Pseudophaeobacter arcticus DSM 23566: one gene and its partner. The main gene of each other region encodes a partner of the protein of the gene in region 2 in a complex. Links are inferred from orthologs where the notes say so. Each region holds a gene or a part of one and is shown on either strand. Other genes may lie near its edges.

Evidence for each region.
Region 1: the proteins of secA (region 2) and secY are in contact, whole or in part, in a crystal structure (PDB 3DIN), measured with the Thermotoga maritima proteins. The link is inferred for Pseudophaeobacter arcticus DSM 23566 from one-to-one orthologs. Residues at the interface, in WP_004082002.1 of Thermotoga maritima: Glu261, Ala262, Arg263, Lys300, Ala301, Arg302, Thr303, Ile304, Ile305, Leu323, Tyr324, Asp325, Pro326, Val329, Ser330, Tyr333, Ile336, Lys340, Phe345, Val349, Glu363, Phe364, Tyr374, Ser375, Gly376, Gly377, Glu393, Ile395, Thr482, Ser483; in WP_004081795.1 of Thermotoga maritima: Glu108, Gly109, Glu110, Glu111, Ala236, Glu237, Arg238, Arg239, Ile240, Thr241, Ile242, Gln243, Tyr244, Ala245, Arg246, Arg247, Val248, Thr249, Gly250, Arg251, Arg252, Val253, Tyr254, Gly256, Ala257, Ser258, Thr259, Tyr260, Leu261, Pro262.

Annotation. Positions count from the first base shown.
Region 1 is NZ_KI421507.1:3,307,643-3,315,103, forward strand. Bases 663-3,602 are described here. They hold secY (preprotein translocase subunit SecY), read right to left. Parts: upstream 2,845-3,602; coding sequence 1,480-2,844; downstream 663-1,479. Other genes in these bases: ARCT_RS0120415 (adenylate kinase), read right to left, coding at 836-1,483; rplO (50S ribosomal protein L15), read right to left, coding at 2,955-3,425. Outside these bases: ARCT_RS0120410 (hypothetical protein), read right to left, coding at 217-597; ARCT_RS28450 (DUF1127 domain-containing protein), read right to left, coding at 3,700-3,912; ARCT_RS28125 (hypothetical protein), read right to left, coding at 4,075-4,554; ARCT_RS28130 (hypothetical protein), read right to left, coding at 4,554-5,177; rpmD (50S ribosomal protein L30), read right to left, coding at 5,275-5,463; rpsE (30S ribosomal protein S5), read right to left, coding at 5,476-6,045; rplR (50S ribosomal protein L18), read right to left, coding at 6,159-6,518; rplF (50S ribosomal protein L6), read right to left, coding at 6,530-7,063; rpsH (30S ribosomal protein S8), read right to left, coding at 7,077-7,461. UniProt on the Escherichia coli protein: The central subunit of the protein translocation channel SecYEG. Consists of two halves formed by TMs 1-5 and 6-10.
Region 2 is NZ_KI421507.1:3,791,632-3,801,220, reverse strand. Bases 4,861-8,131 are described here. They hold secA (preprotein translocase subunit SecA), read right to left. Parts: upstream 7,767-8,131; coding sequence 5,061-7,766; downstream 4,861-5,060. Other genes in these bases: ARCT_RS0122850 (peptidylprolyl isomerase), read left to right, coding at 7,957-8,131. Outside these bases: molecular chaperone DnaJ, read left to right, coding at 1-1,153; RadC family protein, read left to right, coding at 1,287-2,069; ARCT_RS0122865 (phosphate ABC transporter substrate-binding/OmpA family protein), read right to left, coding at 2,218-3,774; ARCT_RS0122860 (hypothetical protein), read right to left, coding at 3,799-4,770; more of ARCT_RS0122850, read left to right, coding at 8,132-8,808; bifunctional glutamate N-acetyltransferase/amino-acid acetyltransferase ArgJ, read left to right, coding at 8,811-9,589. UniProt on the Escherichia coli protein: Required for protein export, interacts with the SecYEG preprotein conducting channel.

The DNA of each region.
Region 1 (7,461 bases), 480 kb from region 2 along the record:
CGTAGCTCCAGAACCTTTTTTCACAACGCTTGACCCTGGCAATTCAGCCGTTCAGCCCAGCATTTTGAGGTGGTCATGCGGGCAAAAGAATCCGCCCACATGGAATCATCCCACAAAGGGATGGGGTTGCGTATGAGGATTTGAGCAGAGCGTCAACCCGTCAAGAGATGAACCAGGCTCTTTTCGTCAAAATGCGGCCTTTTCAGCCAATTGGCATCAAGATTGACAATTGTAAAACCGAAGCGGCTCTGGGTCGCCCGTAAAAATGGAGACAACACCAGGCAGCTCAGGATCGCTCACGATGGTGAACAGCTGCGGCATAAATTCCGGGCCTGGCATCTCACACTGACCAATATGGGTGGTCACTTCATAGGTTCTCCACTGATACTGCGCCTTGGGCGTGAAAGAGCAGAAATACTCCAACGAGCTATACCCAGATTCAGTCAGGAGCAGTCCACCGTTCCCTGCATACTCAAGATCGCCATCCGGGCTCGACATCACGATGTCGCATCCCTCTGGACTATCGACAAGCAATTGTTGCGCCTGAAGCGGCAGGCTGAAGGATAGCAGCGCAAGGGAAGATAAAAGGAATTTCATTAGCTAGGCTTTCTCAAAAATTGCACAAGTCTGGTCAACTATACTCAGGTTGTTTCAGATTGTGTGAACACTTCGTCTGTTTCTGAAAAAAGCGACCCTTGCAGGCACAGCCAAATCCAGGGGCAAATCTAAGGGCAAATCCAGGGGCAAAACCGGCCTCCCGCATTCCCCTGGCACGCAGACAAAAAAGGAGCCCCGAGGCTCCCTTTGTTTAGTATCGAATGTCGGCTTGCGGGTTTTATTCGGCAAGAACCGAGGCAATATCCGCCTTCACCGCAGCCATATCTTGCAGCCCGTCAACGGATTTCAGATCGCCTTTGGCGTAGTAATAGCCCAGCAAGGGAGAGGTCTTTTTGTAATACTCCATCAGACGGGTCTTGAGGCTTTCCTCGTTGTCGTCTGCACGGCGCTTTACCTCTGTGCTGCCACAGTTGCTGCATTTGCCATCCGCAGGCCATGGCTTGGTCTCGTCATGGTAGACCTCACCGCAGCCGCCGCAGGTTGACCGGCCTGTGATCCGCGCCACCAAAGCGCTGTCATCCACTGCCATCTCGATCACCGCGTCCAGGGTCAGACCCATTTCCGCCAGCAATTCGCCCAGGGCATCGGCCTGCCCCAGGGTGCGGGGGAAGCCATCAAAGATAAAGCCACCCTCGGCACCTTCGGCAATCTTTTCACGGATCAGGCCAATAACGATCTCATCCGTGACCAGCTCACCGCGCGCGATCACGTCAGCGACCTTTTTGCCCATCTCCGAGCCACTGGCCTGCGCATCGCGCAGCATATCCCCAGTGGAGAGCTGAACCATGCCGCGAGTCTCAGTCAAATGACGCGCCTGTGTTCCCTTACCAGCGCCGGGTGGCCCCAAAAGTATAATATTGGTCATCGACGAGATGGCCCCCGTTTTGCACGTTTCTTGTTCCGGCCACGCAGCTGGCTCTTCTCGATGAGCCCCTCATACTGATGCGCCAACAGATGGCTTTGCGCCTGCTGAATGGTGTCCATAGTCACCGAGACCACAATCAGCACCGATGTCCCGCCAAAATAAACCGGGAAGGCAAACTGGCCACGCAGCACTTCTGGAAGCAGGCAAACCACCGCCAGATACATCGAGCCAAGTACCAGGATGCGGTTCACCACATATTCGATATATTCAGCAGTCTTCTTGCCAGGGCGAATACCAGGCACAAAGCCGTTCTGGTTCTTCAGGTTATTCGCCACATCCTCGGGCTTAAACGCCACATTGAAGGTGTAGAAATAGGCAAAGAACACGATCATCGAGACAAAGAACAACAGGTAGAGCGGCTGGCCGGGGCCAAAGTTGGCCAGAAGCCAGGACATCACCGGACCGTTGGTTGCACCGGAAGAGAAGGCAGAAATCGTGGTCGGCAGCAGCAGCAGCGAACTGGCAAAGATCGCTGGGATAACACCGGCTGGGTTGACCTTGACTGGCAGGTGCGAGGAACCACCATCATAGACCTTCATGCCGACCTGGCGGCGCGGGTATTGAATGTGGATCTTGCGCAGGGCGCGTTCCATGAAGACAACAAACATGATCACTGCAATCACCATCAGGATCACGCCAATGATCACGGCGGGGCTGATCGCACCGGACCGACCGGAGGCAAAGAACTGCGCAATGGAGGCCGGAACCTCGGCAATGATGCCGACAAAGATGATCAGCGAGATACCATTGCCCAGGCCGCGCTGGGTGATTTGCTCGCCCAGCCACATCAGGAACATGGTGCCACCCACCAGGGTGATCATGCAGGCCATGCGGAAATACATGCCCGGATCGGTCGCCAGATCACCGGCTTCCAGCGAGACCGCCAGACCATAGGCCTGGGCTGTCGCCAGCGCCACGGTGCCGTAGCGGGTGTATTGGTTGATTTTCTTCTGGCCCTGGGCACCCTCTTTTTTGAGCTGCTCAAGCGCCGGCACCATCGAGGTCAGCAACTGGACAATGATCGAGGCCGAAATATAGGGCATGATGCCCAGGGCAAAGATGCCCATACGGCCAAGGGCGCCACCGGTGAACATCGACACCATGCCGCCAATGCCCTGCCCTGCCGCTTCCATAAAGTTGCGAAGGGCGCCTGAGTCGATACCGGGAACCGGAATAAAGGTTCCGAGGCGATAAACGACCAAAAGGCCAAGCGTAAACAAGATGCGATTGCGCAGATCCGTGGCTTTGCCAAGTGCGGACCAGCTGGTGTTCGCTGCCATTTGTTCTGCTGCTGATACCATGAAATGGGTCTCTTTTTGCAAAAACGCCGCCCGGAGCCCTTTTCCGGCTCGGACGGCGTATAGGGAAACTGATGACCTATGTAAGCGGCATTATCACCGCTCACAAGGCGTTACTCAGCTGCGGCTGCTGTTGCCACGGTCAATGCGCCACCGGCCTTTGCAACTGCCTCAATGGCAGCGGCGGATGCGCCGGTTACGGCGATGGTGGCTTTTGCGGTGAGTTCACCTTTGGCCAGAACGCGGACACCGTCTTTTTTGCGGCGGATCAGACCGGAAGCCACCAGGGTGTCTTCGGTGATCGAGGCTGCGTCCAGCTTGCCCAGGTCGATGAATTTCTGGATCAGGCCCAGGTTCACAACGGCATATGCCTTGCGGTTTGGCTTGTTGAAGCCACGCTTAGGCAGACGTTGGTACAATGGCATCTGACCGCCTTCGTAGCCATTGATCGAAACACCCGAACGGGATTTCTGACCTTTGATACCACGGCCACCCATTTTACCCTTGCCGGAGCCGGGACCACGGGCAACGCGCATACGTTTTTTGGCAGCACCTGGATTGTCGCTGAGTTCGTGAAGTTTCATTTCGCTTCTCCTTCGCCGGATGTGATCCCAGAAGCGTAAACAGGATCAACCACGGCATGTCTTTGATATATGATTCCATGACCCCAAGAGGCCACCGCAGGCATATAGCCGCCCTGCCCCAATGGATCAAGCCCTAGCAGTTCCTACCGCCCCAGATTGACGCCATGGCAACGGCTGATGCGGCTGACGCGGCCCATAAAGTCAAAAAACGCCCCTGTTTAACCAGAGGCGTTTTCCAACCAAGAGCAAGGGCGGCCCCCTCCGGCAGGACGATCTAGAGGTTATGCACGTGTTTGCGCGCGATATCTGCAATATCACAGCGGCGGACCCCGATGTCGGCCAGCTCACGATTGGTGAGGCGGGACAGCTGCGTATAGGTGCGCTTGTATTCGCGGTTCATCGCCCAGTTTGCGCTGGCTTGCGCCACAAAAGCCCGCAGACGCGCGGTGATGCTAAATTCGGTGGTGGTGTTGTGAACAAATGCCAATTGGCTATTCCTTATCCGCGGCTGAGACCCATTTCCCAGCCCTTTTTCTAACCTGTTTAGGTGTCTCTGGAATAAAGGTATAAATTTGTTACAAACAACCACTGCCACGGGACAACCTGCTATGCATCTAGCGCATAGAAGGCGGGCAGTAGGAGAGAACGATCAGTTGCCCTGGCAGCCTTGACGGTAAAGCCCAGGATCTACAGTGCCTCGACCAAATCTTTGTGTCCCATCGCATTTACCCCTGATATAAGGGGCGTGCCCGCCAGCCAAATTAAACACATCGCCTACTTCCGAAGCCACAGTCAAACCTTCGTGCAGGAAACGCGGCAAACAGGACCATCCACCACCACGCTTATCTGTGACTGGATTGTTGCTATTGCGCCGATACTTAAAGCACAGCTGTTTCGAGTCCTGCCGGACATCTGCCGACAAGCTTTCCCTATTTCCAGGATACCAGAGCCAGCTTTTTTGTGCTGTCTCAAAGAAAACAATCTGAAACCCGTGTTGTGGATCAAACAGCATCACCGTTTTTGCAGGAACTGCCTCCAATGCACTGTTTGTGTCCACTCCAAGGTTTTCTTCGCAACCGGCCTGCAGCACTAACAAAGACAAACCCAGCACCGCTCCCAAAACGCGCATCAACACTTCAGTCGGACTTCAGCCCAATAATGACCACTGTCCATCCATTCTCTTCTCTCGACAACGGGAATAGGCATCCGTTTCAGGTTCAAATGGCTTACGTCTGCTCCAAGGACATTCCCACCGGTAGCTGCCATAATTTTTGCGAGGGATTCAGGGTCGGAGATACGCGTGCCTTTCAGATCATAATGGCCAACCCGGCGTCCAACACAGTAGGTCCGCCGTGCCACTTCCTTAGCCAGTTTCAAAATGCTGCCAGTACCGCCACCGTTGACCACCTGTTCATAAGCGGCCTGCGAAAGATCATTGGAAATATCAGCCAGAATCACATCCGGAATTCTGTGATCAGGAACGATCCCGTCAGGGCGTTCAGGAACTGGACGCAGTACAACATTGAAATAGGCTTCAGGTAGCGACTGACTTCTCCTTACGGTGACGTGGAATGCACTGTAGTTATCCCGGTCGCCATTGACCGTCACAACGCCAATTTTGCTGTAGTTTGCACGTTCGGCATCGCTGGGGCCCGCTCGAAAACTTGCCAAGTAGGCGTCATACTCGGCCTGCGACATTCCACATGCCGAGAGAAGAAAAGAGCTGACAAGAGTTGCAAGAAGTAACCGCATTCGCTGATCCCAAATTGGAAATATCAACCCTAGCCCTAAATAAAAAACGCCCCGCAGACAAGCTGCGAGGCGTCAGTAGTCTAGTTTTCAAAAGAGCTTAGTCGCGCTCTTCGATGATCTCTACCATGTGAGAGACCTTGCGCACCATGCCACGAACCGAAGGGGTATCTTCGAGTTCACGGGTCTTGTGCATCTTGTTCAGGCCCAAACCGATCAGCGTCGCGCGCTGGTCGGCGGGGCGGCGGATCGGGGAACCGATCTGCTTAACAACGATTGTTTTAGCCATCTGTCCGTCTCCTTACGCTTCTGCTGCTTCAGCAACAGGTGCTTCGTCCCGCTTGGGCAGGATGTCGGCGACCTTTTTACCACGACGCTGAGCAACCGAACGAGGGCTTTGCTCTTTGGTCAGGCCGTTGATGGTTGCACGGATCATGTTGTAGGGGTTCTGCGAGCCGATCGATTTGGACACAACGTCTTTGACGCCGAGCATTTCGAAAACTGCACGCATTGGACCACCAGCGATAATACCGGTACCTTCAGGGGCGGTCCGCATTACAACTTTGCCGGCGCCGTGGCGGCCTGCGATGTCGTGGTGCAGGGTACGACCCTCTTTCAGAGGCACACGAACCATCTGACGCTTGGCCTGTTCAGTGGCCTTACGGATGGCTTCAGGTACTTCTTTGGCTTTACCTTTGCCAAAGCCAACACGGCCCTTTTGGTCACCAACAACAACCAGTGCTGCAAAACCAAAGCGCTTACCGCCTTTTACAGTTTTGGATACACGGTTGATCGCAACCAAACGATCCGCAAATTCAGGTGTCTCATCACGGTCGCGACGATTGCCACGGCGGTTATCACGTTCTGCCATAAAGCATTCCTTTGTGTGTGGCGACTGGCGCCAATTGTTCCAATCCTGGTGAGGCGCGCCCAAAGACGCGCCCCCCGGATCATCGGGGAGGCGAAATCGCCGCCCGCAAGTCTTTAGATCTTGAGGCCGCCTTCACGCGCAGCGTCGGCCAGAGCCTTCACCTTGCCGTGGAACAGGAAGCCACCACGATCGAAATACGCCTCAGAGACGCCAGCCGCCTTGGCACGCTCGGCGATAACCGAACCCACTTTGGTTGCTGCTTCGATGTTGTTCTTGCCTACAAAGCCAAGATCTTTTTCCAGGGTCGATGCGGACGCCAGTGTCTTGCCTGCCAGATCGTCGATCAACTGAACCGAGAGGTTCTTGTTCGAACGGTGGACGGAAAGACGCAGACGGCCAGAATTGACCTTGCGAAGTTTGTTCCGGACGCGCAGGCGACGCTTCAGAAACAGGGTACGTTTGCTGTTTGCCATTGTGCTGGTCCTTACTTCTTCTTGCCTTCTTTGCGGAAGACGAACTCACCTTTGTAGCGGATGCCTTTGCCCTTGTAGGGCTCGGGACGGCGCCAATCACGGATTTTCGCCGCGACTTCGCCCACCTGCTGCTGGTCGTTCCCTTCCACAACGATTTCTGTCTGCTTCGGCGCGGTGATGGTGACACCTTCCGGAGCAACAAACTCGACATCGTGGCTATAACCGAGGTTCAGCTTCAGGGTCGTGCCCTGCATCTGAGCCCGGTAACCCACACCCTGGATCTCCAGCTCTTTCTTAAAGCCGGTGGTCACGCCGGTTACCAGATTGGCAACCATGGTGCGGGACATGCCCCACTGCTGACGCGCGCGCTTGGACATGCCGCGAGGCGTGACCGAAACAGCGTTTTCTTCAACAGTGATTGTGACATCGTCGGTTGCAGTGAAGCTGCGGGTCCCTTTGGGACCTTTGACTTCGATGCTTTGGCCAGACACGCTTGCGGTAACACCGCTGGGCAGGTCGACCGATTTTTTACCAATACGGGACATCGATTAAGCCTCCTTAGAAGACGGTGCAGAGCACTTCGCCGCCAACATTGGCTGCGCGTGCGTTTGCGTCCGACATCACACCCTTGGGGGTGGAGACAATCGACACACCCAGGCCCTGACGGACCGACGGGATGTCATTGACGCCCATGTAAACGCGACGGCCAGGTTTGGAAACCCGCTTCACTTCGCGAATGACAGGATCGCCATCGTAGTACTTGAGGCTGATTTCCAGCGACGGGTGGCCGCGTTCATCAGTGGATTTCTCGTAGCCGCGGATGTAACCCTCGTCTGCCAGCACATCCAGAACCCAGGCCCGCAGCTTTGACGCCGGGGAGGTTACGGTGGATTTGCCACGCATTTGCGAGTTACGGATACGGGTGAGCATATCGCCGATAGGA
Region 2 (9,589 bases):
TGACTATTACGAGATTCTCGGAGTGGCCAAGGGTGCCAGCGCCGATGAAATCAAAAAGGGCTTTCGCACGAAGGCCAAAGAGCTGCATCCCGATCGCAACAGCGACAATCCGGATGCCGAAGCACAGTTCAAAGAGGCCAACGAGGCCTATGAAGTCCTGAAAGACGCCGAGAAAAAGGCCGCCTATGACCGCTTTGGTCATGCCGCCTTTGAAAACGGCATGGGCGGCGGCGGTGGCCGTGGCCACGGTGGACCCGGTGGCGGCAACGGGGACTTCTCCTCGGCCTTCTCCGATGTCTTTGACGATCTGTTTGGTGACTTCATGGGCGGCCGTGGTCAGGCCGGCGGCGGACGTCAGCGCGCCTCTCGTGGGGCTGATCTGCGCTATAATCTGCGCGTCTCCCTCGAAGAGGCCTTCTCTGGCCTGCACAAGACCATCAAGGTGCCCACTTCGGTCTCTTGTACCTCTTGTGACGGCTCCGGTGCCGAAGGTGGCGTAGAGCCCACCACCTGCCCCACCTGTTCCGGTATGGGCAAGGTACGCGCGCAGCAGGGCTTCTTTACCGTGGAACGCAGCTGCCCGACCTGTTCCGGTCTGGGTCAGATCATCAAGAACCCCTGTAAAACCTGCCACGGTCATGGCCGGATCGAAAAGGACCGCTCCCTGTCGGTGAACATTCCCGCAGGCGTGGAGACCGGCACCCGCATTCGCCTGGCTGGCGAAGGTGAGGCAGGCCTGCGCGGTGGTCCTCCCGGTGATCTCTACATCTTTGTCGAGGTCTCCGCCCATGATCTGTTTGAGCGCGACGGCAACAATCTCTATTGCCGGGTGCCCGTTTCCATGGCCAAGGCCGCCCTGGGGGGCGCCATTGAGGTGCCCACCATCGACGGTGGTCGTGGCCGCGTGCAGATCCCCGAGGGCAGCCAGTCTGGTCGCCAGATGCGTCTGCGCAGCAAGGGCATGCCCGCCCTGCGTGGCGGCGGTGTCGGCGACATGTTCATTGAGCTGGCGGTGGAAACACCGGTCAACCTGACCTCCCGGCAAAAGGAAATCCTGCGCGAATTTGAGGATCTGTCGGAAGACACCACCAACCCCGAATCCCGCAGCTTCTTTTCTTCGGTGAAAGGCTTCTGGGACGGCATGAAGGGGTGAGGTGAGCCGCGCTCAGACCCTCCAAACCAAAACAGCACCATTAAAAGCGCTCCTTAGGGGGCGCTTTTCTTTTGTTGGCACAGATTCCCGGCCTAATCTTTCCCTCTCTGTACCACCATCAGGGAGACACCAGATGGCAGCACATGGCGCGGCAGGCGACACTGGCACCTTGCCACTGTTCTCAAACGAGGAGACCCTGGCCCAGGACAGCCCCTCTCCCCCTCCGCTGAAGGCCGGTCGCCTGCCCTCCTATATCAAGGACCACCGCCTGCGCCTGCGGCAACGCTTTCGCGACGGGGGCGCCGCTGCCATGCCGGATTACGAACTGCTGGAATTGGTGCTGTTTCGCTCGTTGCCGCGACAGGATGTAAAACCGCTGGCGCATCAGTTGCTGAAACAGTTTGGCGACTTTGCCCGCGTGGTCAGCGCCCGGCCCGAACGGCTGGCCCAGGTCAAAGGAGTCGGCGAGGCGCTGATCACCGATCTCAAGGTGCTGGAGGCCGCCGCCCAGCGTATGGCCCGTGCCCGAATAATGCAGCGGCAGGTGATTTCCAGCTGGGACGCGTTGCTGGACTATTGCCACACGGCAATGGCCCATCGCAGTACCGAGCATTTTCGGGTGCTGTTTCTGGACCGCAAGAACTGCCTGATCGCGGATGAGGAACAGGCGCGCGGCACCATTGATCATGTGCCTGTCTACCCGCGTGAGGTGGCCAAACGGGCGCTGGACCTGAACGCAAGCGCGCTCATTCTGGTCCATAACCACCCCTCAGGCGATCCCTCGCCCTCTGCCAGTGACATCGACATGACCAATCGGATCAACCAGGCGCTCACCCCACTGGGGGTCATCCTGCATGACCATCTGATCATTGGCAGTGATGCTGAGCTCAGTTTCCGATCAGAAGGCCTGTTGTGACCCGGTGCCAGTGCCCTCACAGTGCAACCGCGCCGCACCAGCGGCGGCCGGGTCAGCGGCGCTTTATCTCATCCGTGATAAGAGCAATAGCTGCCGGAGCCCCCCCTTTTGGGCTCAAAACCTGGCCCGCGGGGGTGCGCCCGACGGGCTACTGAACCCAGACCTCAACCCGGCGGTTGACCTGACGCCCCCAATCACTGTCGTCGCAGGCCATTGGCAGCGCTTCGCCAAAGGCATCTACCTGCACCGAAACCCGCGCGACACTGCCTGCCTCGGCCGTGGCCAGAACCGCATCACGCACGCTCTCTGCCCGTTTCAAAGCAATACTCCGGTTACCGGCAGCCGCCCCGTCGCCGTCAGAAAACCCCACAAAATTAAGCACCTTGCCGTCATAAAGCCCGGTTTCCAGCGCCCGGGCCAATTGCGCCACGTTGCTGCGGGACTGCGCATCCGGGCGGGAAGAGCCCGCTTCAAAGCGAAAAGAGGTGGTCAGGCGCCGAAACCCGGCCAGCCGACTCACCAGCCGTTGCAACTCTGTCAGTTCCACCTCAGGGCCAGCCGCTAAAATCGCATTGCTCAGCCGGTCACCCTGGGCATTCATCGAAATATGTTCCTGCGCCTGATCGACAAAGCCTGCGCGCCGGATCACGATCTGCGCCCCCGGACCCCGCACATAGGCGAGAAAGTCCCGCGCCACCTTGGCCAGACGGCGCTGCGGCAAATACAAAAACATCGGTGCCGTCAGCGGGTAGTCTTCGGTTTTAATTCCACGTCGGTTGGCCCGCAGCGCAAACCCACAGGCGCCTGTCAGGGTCAGCATCCGGGTGCTTCCCGTGTTGGAAAAACTGGTGATGCCAATTGCAAAGGGATCCGTCGCAACCCTCCGAACCAGGGTCGCCCCGCGCTCATGATGCCGCAGATCCTGTGTCAGCTGCACCCCTGAGGCGGTCAAAACCCGATCCGCAAAGCCCTGGGTCAATCCAGAATTCGCCAGAGGCATATGCACGGAAATTGGGGCATCCGGCCCCCCAAGCGTCTTCCAGTTGGTGATTGCACCAGAAAAAACGCCCGCCAGATCGGGGATAGAGATCCGGGTAACCGGGTTCTCGGGCGAGACCACCGGCACCATGGCGTCCAGCGCCACAATCCGGCTGCGTGTGGCCTGTGTCATATCCCCCAGCCCGGCGGCGCGGGCCAGTGTTTGTTCCGTGGGGCGAATTTCACGCAGGGCCATGACGATATCGGCCTCCTGCGCGATCAAATCGGCAAAGCCCACATCGGTGGTACTGACCAGAAAGGAAAACCGCGCCACGGGGCGCCCTTCGCGCTGCAACAGAAGGTAGTCAAAGTTGCCCTCGGGCTGGGACATACGTTGGGTTTTATAGCCATTGCGCAGGGCAAAACCTTCGATCAGCGCCGGCAAAAGAACCTCTGCCATCTGCGCCGAACCGGACAGGGTCACTTCGGCCACAAAATCCGACAGGCTGGGACAGCCCGGCCCTTCGCAACTGACCCCCGATCCATCGAGCGTCAACTCTCCAAACTTGGTCTCGACCCGATAGAATTCTCCGTCAAATCCCAAAAGGTTGCCGGTGATTTCCACCACGCCATCAGGGGACGACAGGGTGACATCCTGCGCCTGTCCACTGTGCGCAGTGACAAAAAGGAGAAGTGCGGCGCAAACCGCCGCACGAAAATTGACCATTTGAAGTCCTGAATTAGCCGCAGATCATCTTGCCGCGATTTTCAGGTTTTCTACCAGATTATTCAACACCAGAAAGTCACCAGAGGCGGTGCAATCTGGCATGTTGAGAACCAGATCCCGCGTTTGTACCCGTCCCGCGACAACCCGCAGGCTTTGTGCCGCAATTTCACGGCCACAATTGATCTCGGTGATCTCTGCCTCGACGCTGATTTCGATGTCTCCGGCTGCGGGGGGGGCCTCCCCCTGGTTGCGTTGAAAGCTATAGATCTCTGCCAGGCGTGGGACCAGTTGCGTAGCATCCCCCAGCTGCATCAGCTTACCCGCAGCCTTCTGACTGGGGTCAGCCCCATGCCAGACATGGCCGTTTTCACCGTATTGCGCCCCAAACTCACGGGCATGGATTTCAAAGCCGCTGTTGCCGCTCCACTGCAGTACCACCCGGTCGACCTCTGCCATATCCGGCACCGCAACCTGCACAACCGCGCCAACCGCCGCTGTCGCCGCCGCGTCAGTGGGCGTGAGGGTGGCGGGCGCGATGATAAAGGTGGCTGTGCTGGACAGTGCCGGGATCACCAGATCAAGCTGCCCGTCCGGGCCAAGTGTTTCCGTGACCATCATGCCCTGATGGTGCAGGGTAATCCGCTCATTCCCCCGACAAGGCGCAGAGATCTGCAACGCCACCAGGGCGCCAGGAAGCGCGGTGGCGCTGGCTGTCACGCCACAGGCTGCAACCGGTGACTGGCGCTGCGCAGGCTGGCGCTGCGTAGGGGGGATGTCATCATCCTCGGAAAGGCCCGGGTTTGCAGATGTCAGGGTGATCTTTTCGATAGCGATCGGCCTGGCCAGCTCTGGGTCTTGCGGCAACTGCAGCCCCGCCTGATCAGAGCCACCAGCCAGGCCCGCAGACCCAAAGGTGGTGGGCTGCATAAAGAAACCGATTCCCAATGCGCAGGCGGCGGTGGCCGCGCTCATCAGAACTATGCGTTTGTTCAGCATTTCTACCCTCCAATACCTAATTCAAAACCGAATACGGGCCTGTCAAATAGGCCCGCAAAAGGAGGCCGATCTATGGCCACCCATTGATAAGAATCAGGCATTCATCCGCAAATTGACCAAATACGGCGCGGTGCTCTGCCCTGCCGCTTTTGGTGATCTCCTGCAAATGGGTAGCCAAAAAGAATTAACCCCGACCAAAGGCCGGGGCTATTTATGATTAGTTTATGCTGGAGCCAAACCGGGCTTTCCGCACCACCCGAACTGGATGGAAAGGATCAGGTCAACGAGGATCAGGCCAGACGTCCGTGGCAATGTTTGAACTTTTTGCCCGATCCGCAGGGACATTTGTCATTGCGTGAAGGGTTGCCCCAGGTCGAGGGATCAGCCTCGACAAATCCGGGAGCCGCATCCTCTGAATTGGCGTCAGGCGCCGCCGGAGCCCCACCCAGCGCCATCTGCTGCATGGCGGCCTGACGGGCGGCCATTTCAGCCAACATCTGCTGTTGCTCTTCGTCGGTCATAGGACGCACCCGGCTCAGCTGCTTGGTTACATCTTCGCGCAGCGAATCGAGCATGGTTTCAAACAGCTGGAAGCTTTCGTTTTTATACTCGTTCAGCGGATCGCGCTGCGCATAGCTGCGGAACCCCACAACCGAGCGCAGATGTTCCAGCGTCAGCAGATGTTCGCGCCATTTGGCGTCGATGGTCTGCAACAGCACCTGCTTTTCAATGTTGCGCATGCTTTCGGGGCCAAAGGCCTCGGTCTTTTCTGCCATCATCTGATTGGCGACCTCGGCCAGGCGTTCCGACATATGTTCGTCGTCGACACCCTCTTCGGCGGCCCATTCGGCAACCGGCGCGTCTATGCTCAACTTTTCCAGCACGGCGGCGTGCAGACCTTCGATGTCCCATTGCTCGGCATAGGTTTTGGGCGGCATATAGGTGTCGATCAGCTCGTCGATCACCTCGTGACGCATGTCACCAATGATTTCGGACAGGTCTTCGGCGGCCATGATTTCACGACGCTGACCAAAGATCACCTTACGCTGGTCATTCATCACGTCGTCAAATTTGAGCACGTTCTTACGCATGTCAAAGTTGCGACCTTCGACCTTGGCTTGGGCGCGTTCCAGCGACTTGTTCACCCAGGGGTGAATAATCGCTTCGCCTTCCTTCATGCCAAGGCTCGACAGAACCTTGTCCAGTCGCTCAGAGCCAAAGATACGCATCAGATCGTCTTCGAGGCTGAGATAGAAACAGGTGCGCCCCGGATCCCCCTGGCGACCAGAGCGGCCCCGCAGCTGGTTGTCGATCCGGCGGCTTTCGTGACGCTCAGAAGCCATCACACAAAGGCCACCTGCCTCGATAACCTTTTTCTTTTCTTCGGCGTGCTTGGCCTCTTCTTCGGCGCGCAAAGCCACAGGATCCGCATCCGGGTTGGCCTCAAGCGCCGCCATCACGATCATGTCGACATTGCCACCCAGCTGGATGTCAGTGCCACGGCCCGCCATATTGGTGGCGATAGTCACCGCGCCAAGCCGACCCGCATCTGCAACGATCTGGGCCTCCTGTTCGTGGTGACGCGCGTTCAGCACGTTATGCTTTACCCCTTCCTTCTGCAGCATCATGCTCAGCAGTTCGGACTTTTCGATTGAGGTGGTCCCCAGCAGAACCGGCTGGCCTTTGGCATGCGCAGTCATGGCTTCTTCCACCATGGCCTGGAATTTTTCAGCCGCCGTGCGGTAGACCCGGTCATCCTCATCCACCCGGGCGATGGGTTTGTTTGTCGGCACTTCAACCACGCCCAGACCGTAAATTTCGGCAAATTCCTCGGCTTCGGTCAGGGCTGTGCCGGTCATGCCGGACAGCTTGTCATAGAGACGGAAATAGTTCTGGAAGGTGACAGAAGCCAGCGTGGTGTTTTCCGGCTGGATATTGACCTCTTCCTTGGCCTCGATGGCCTGATGCAGACCCTCAGAGAGGCGGCGCCCGGCCATCATCCGGCCAGTGAATTCATCAATCAGAACCACTTCGCCATCGCGCACGATATAGTCCTTGTCACGCTGGAACAGCTTATGCGCCCGCAGGGCCTGGTTCACGTGGTGCACAACGGTGGTGCTTTCGGGATCATAAAGCGAAGCACCCTCGTCCAGAAGACCGTGCTCGATCAGCTTCTGCTCAAGAAACTCATTGCCTTCCTCGGTAAAGGTCACACCGCGGGTTTTTTCGTCCACCTCAAAGTGCTCATCCGACAGGAAGGGAATCATCTTGTCGATGGTGATATAGAGTTCCGAGCGATCCTCAGCCGGACCAGAAATGATCAGCGGTGTGCGCGCTTCGTCGATCAGGATCGAGTCGACCTCATCAACGATGGCAAAGTTGTGTTGCTTTTGGAAAACCTGATCCAGGCTGGGCTTCATGTTGTCGCGCAGGTAGTCAAAGCCCAACTCGTTGTTGGTGGCATAGGTGACATCACTGTCATAGGCCGCCATCTTTTCTTCATCGGGCTGGTTCGACCAGATGACGCCGGTTGTCATGCCAAGCGCGTCAAAAACCTTGCTCATCCATTCGGCGTCGCGTTTGGCCAGGTATTCGTTCACCGTCACCACATGCACACCACGCCCGGTCAGCGCATTCAGATAGGCCGGGAAGGTCGCCACGAGGGTTTTCCCCTCGCCCGTCTTCATCTCGGAGATATTTCCCTGATGCAGGAAGATCCCGCCCATCAGCTGGGTGTCAAAGGCCCGCAGCCCCAAAGCGCGGCGCGCTGCTTCGCGCACGTTGGCAAAGGCTTCGGGCAGCAGCGCATCGAGCTTTTCACCATCCAGTGCCCGCTTGCGCAGCTCGGCGGTTTTTTCCCGGAGACCCTCGTCGCTGAGTTTCTCGAACGTTTCTTCCAGTCCATTGATCTGTGCAACCAGTGGCCCTGTCGCCTTGATTTTGCGGTCATTCGGCGTCCCGAAAACCTTTTTGGCGAGTGTTCCGATACCCAGCATGTGTTCTCCAACGATCCTCTTGGTGGCCCTTGTGTCAGGCAGATGTCGGGCAGGCTTGCCCGTCGTGGTCGCAACCCATAAACAATAAAAGAAACGACGGTCCTGCCTCGGGCCTCCTTGGGATGTAAGGGGCAGGAAAATAAGTGTCAACGCCGCGCCCCTTTGCGGCTCGGGAATTAGGAAGAATTCAATGCGTAAAGGTCTCACTTTTCTGCAAGGTACAGCTGTGGCCCTGTTTATGGCCCTGCCCCTGCCTGCATTGGCCGCGCCACATGCCAATACCGTGATTGCAACCGTCAACGGCGAAGAGATCACCCTGGGTCACATGATCATGGCCCGCGACAGCCTGCCAGAACAGTACAAGCAATTGCCGGATGATGTGCTGTATAATGCCATCCTCGACCAGCTGGTACAGCAGACCGCGCTAAAGCAAGAGCTGCACGGCGGCGTGCCGCATTATGTGAAACTTGCGGTAGACAACGAAGAGCGCGCCCTGCTGGCTGCCAATGTCATTGAGACGGTGATGAAAAGCGCCAGCAATGAAGAGGCTCTGCGTCAAGCCTATGAGGATAAATACTCGGATGGCGACGGCGGGGACGAGTTCAACGCCGCGCATATTCTGGTCGAAACCCAGGAGGACGCGCTGGAGATCAAATCCGAGCTTGATACCGGTGCCGACTTTTCAATCATGGCCAAAGAGCGCTCGACCGGGCCTTCCGGCCCCAATGGCGGCGATCTGGGTTGGTTCACCAAGGGACGCATGGTTCCCGAATTCGAAGAGGCCGTGCTGGGCCTGCGGGCCGGGGAGATCTCCGACCCGGTGGAGACCCAGTTTGGCTGGCACCTCATCCTGCTCAAAGAGCGTCGCAAAACTGCTGCCCCCACCTTTGAAGAGGTCCGCGAGACGCTCAGCCAAGAACTGCAGAATGCCGCTGTTGAGGCCCGTGTCAGCGATCTGACCGCTGCAGCTCTCATCGACCGCCCTGAAATTGACGATCTCGACCCCGCAATCCTGCGCGATCTGAGCCTGGTAAGGAACTAACTATGGGTGATAGTCTTCCCCGCTCGCCTTTGGCGCCCGCCGCTTTTCCGCAACTGCCGGTGATTAAGGGCCTGCGCCTTTGCGCTGGTGCCGCCGGCGTGAAATACCAGGGCCGCGACGATGTGATGCTGGCCGTGATGGATCCCGGCACCACGGTTGCCGGCACCTTCACCCGCTCCAAAACCCGCTCGGCGCCGGTGCGCGATTGTCAGGCGAAACTGGGTGGTGACAGCTCTGCTGGCGCCGCCATTCTGGTGAACTCCGGCAATTCCAACGCCTTTACCGGTCACTACGGCCAGACCTCGGTTGCAGAGATCTGTGCCGCTGTTGCGGATATCACCGGCCTGCCCGAAGCGCGTATCTTTACCGCCTCAACCGGTGTCATTGGCGAGCCCCTGCCGCATGATCGTATCATTGCCCAGATCAAAGACCTGAACGCAGGCCTGGACGAGACCGCGCTGGAAGCCGCCGCCAAGGCGATCATGACCACCGACACCTTTGCCAAGGGCGCTTCGGCAGAGGTGATCATCGGCGGTGAAACCGTGTCGATTGCCGGTATTGCCAAAGGCTCCGGCATGATCGCGCCGGATATGGCCACCATGCTGGTCTATATCTTTACCGATGCGCAGCTGCCCCAGGATGCCCTGCAGACCGAGCTCAGCCGTCTTTGTGATCGCAGTTTCAACTGCATCACTGTGGACAGTGACACCTCCACCTCGGACAGTCTGATGCTCTGTGCCACCGGCGCCTCTGGGGTTGATGTCACGGACAGTGCGGAATT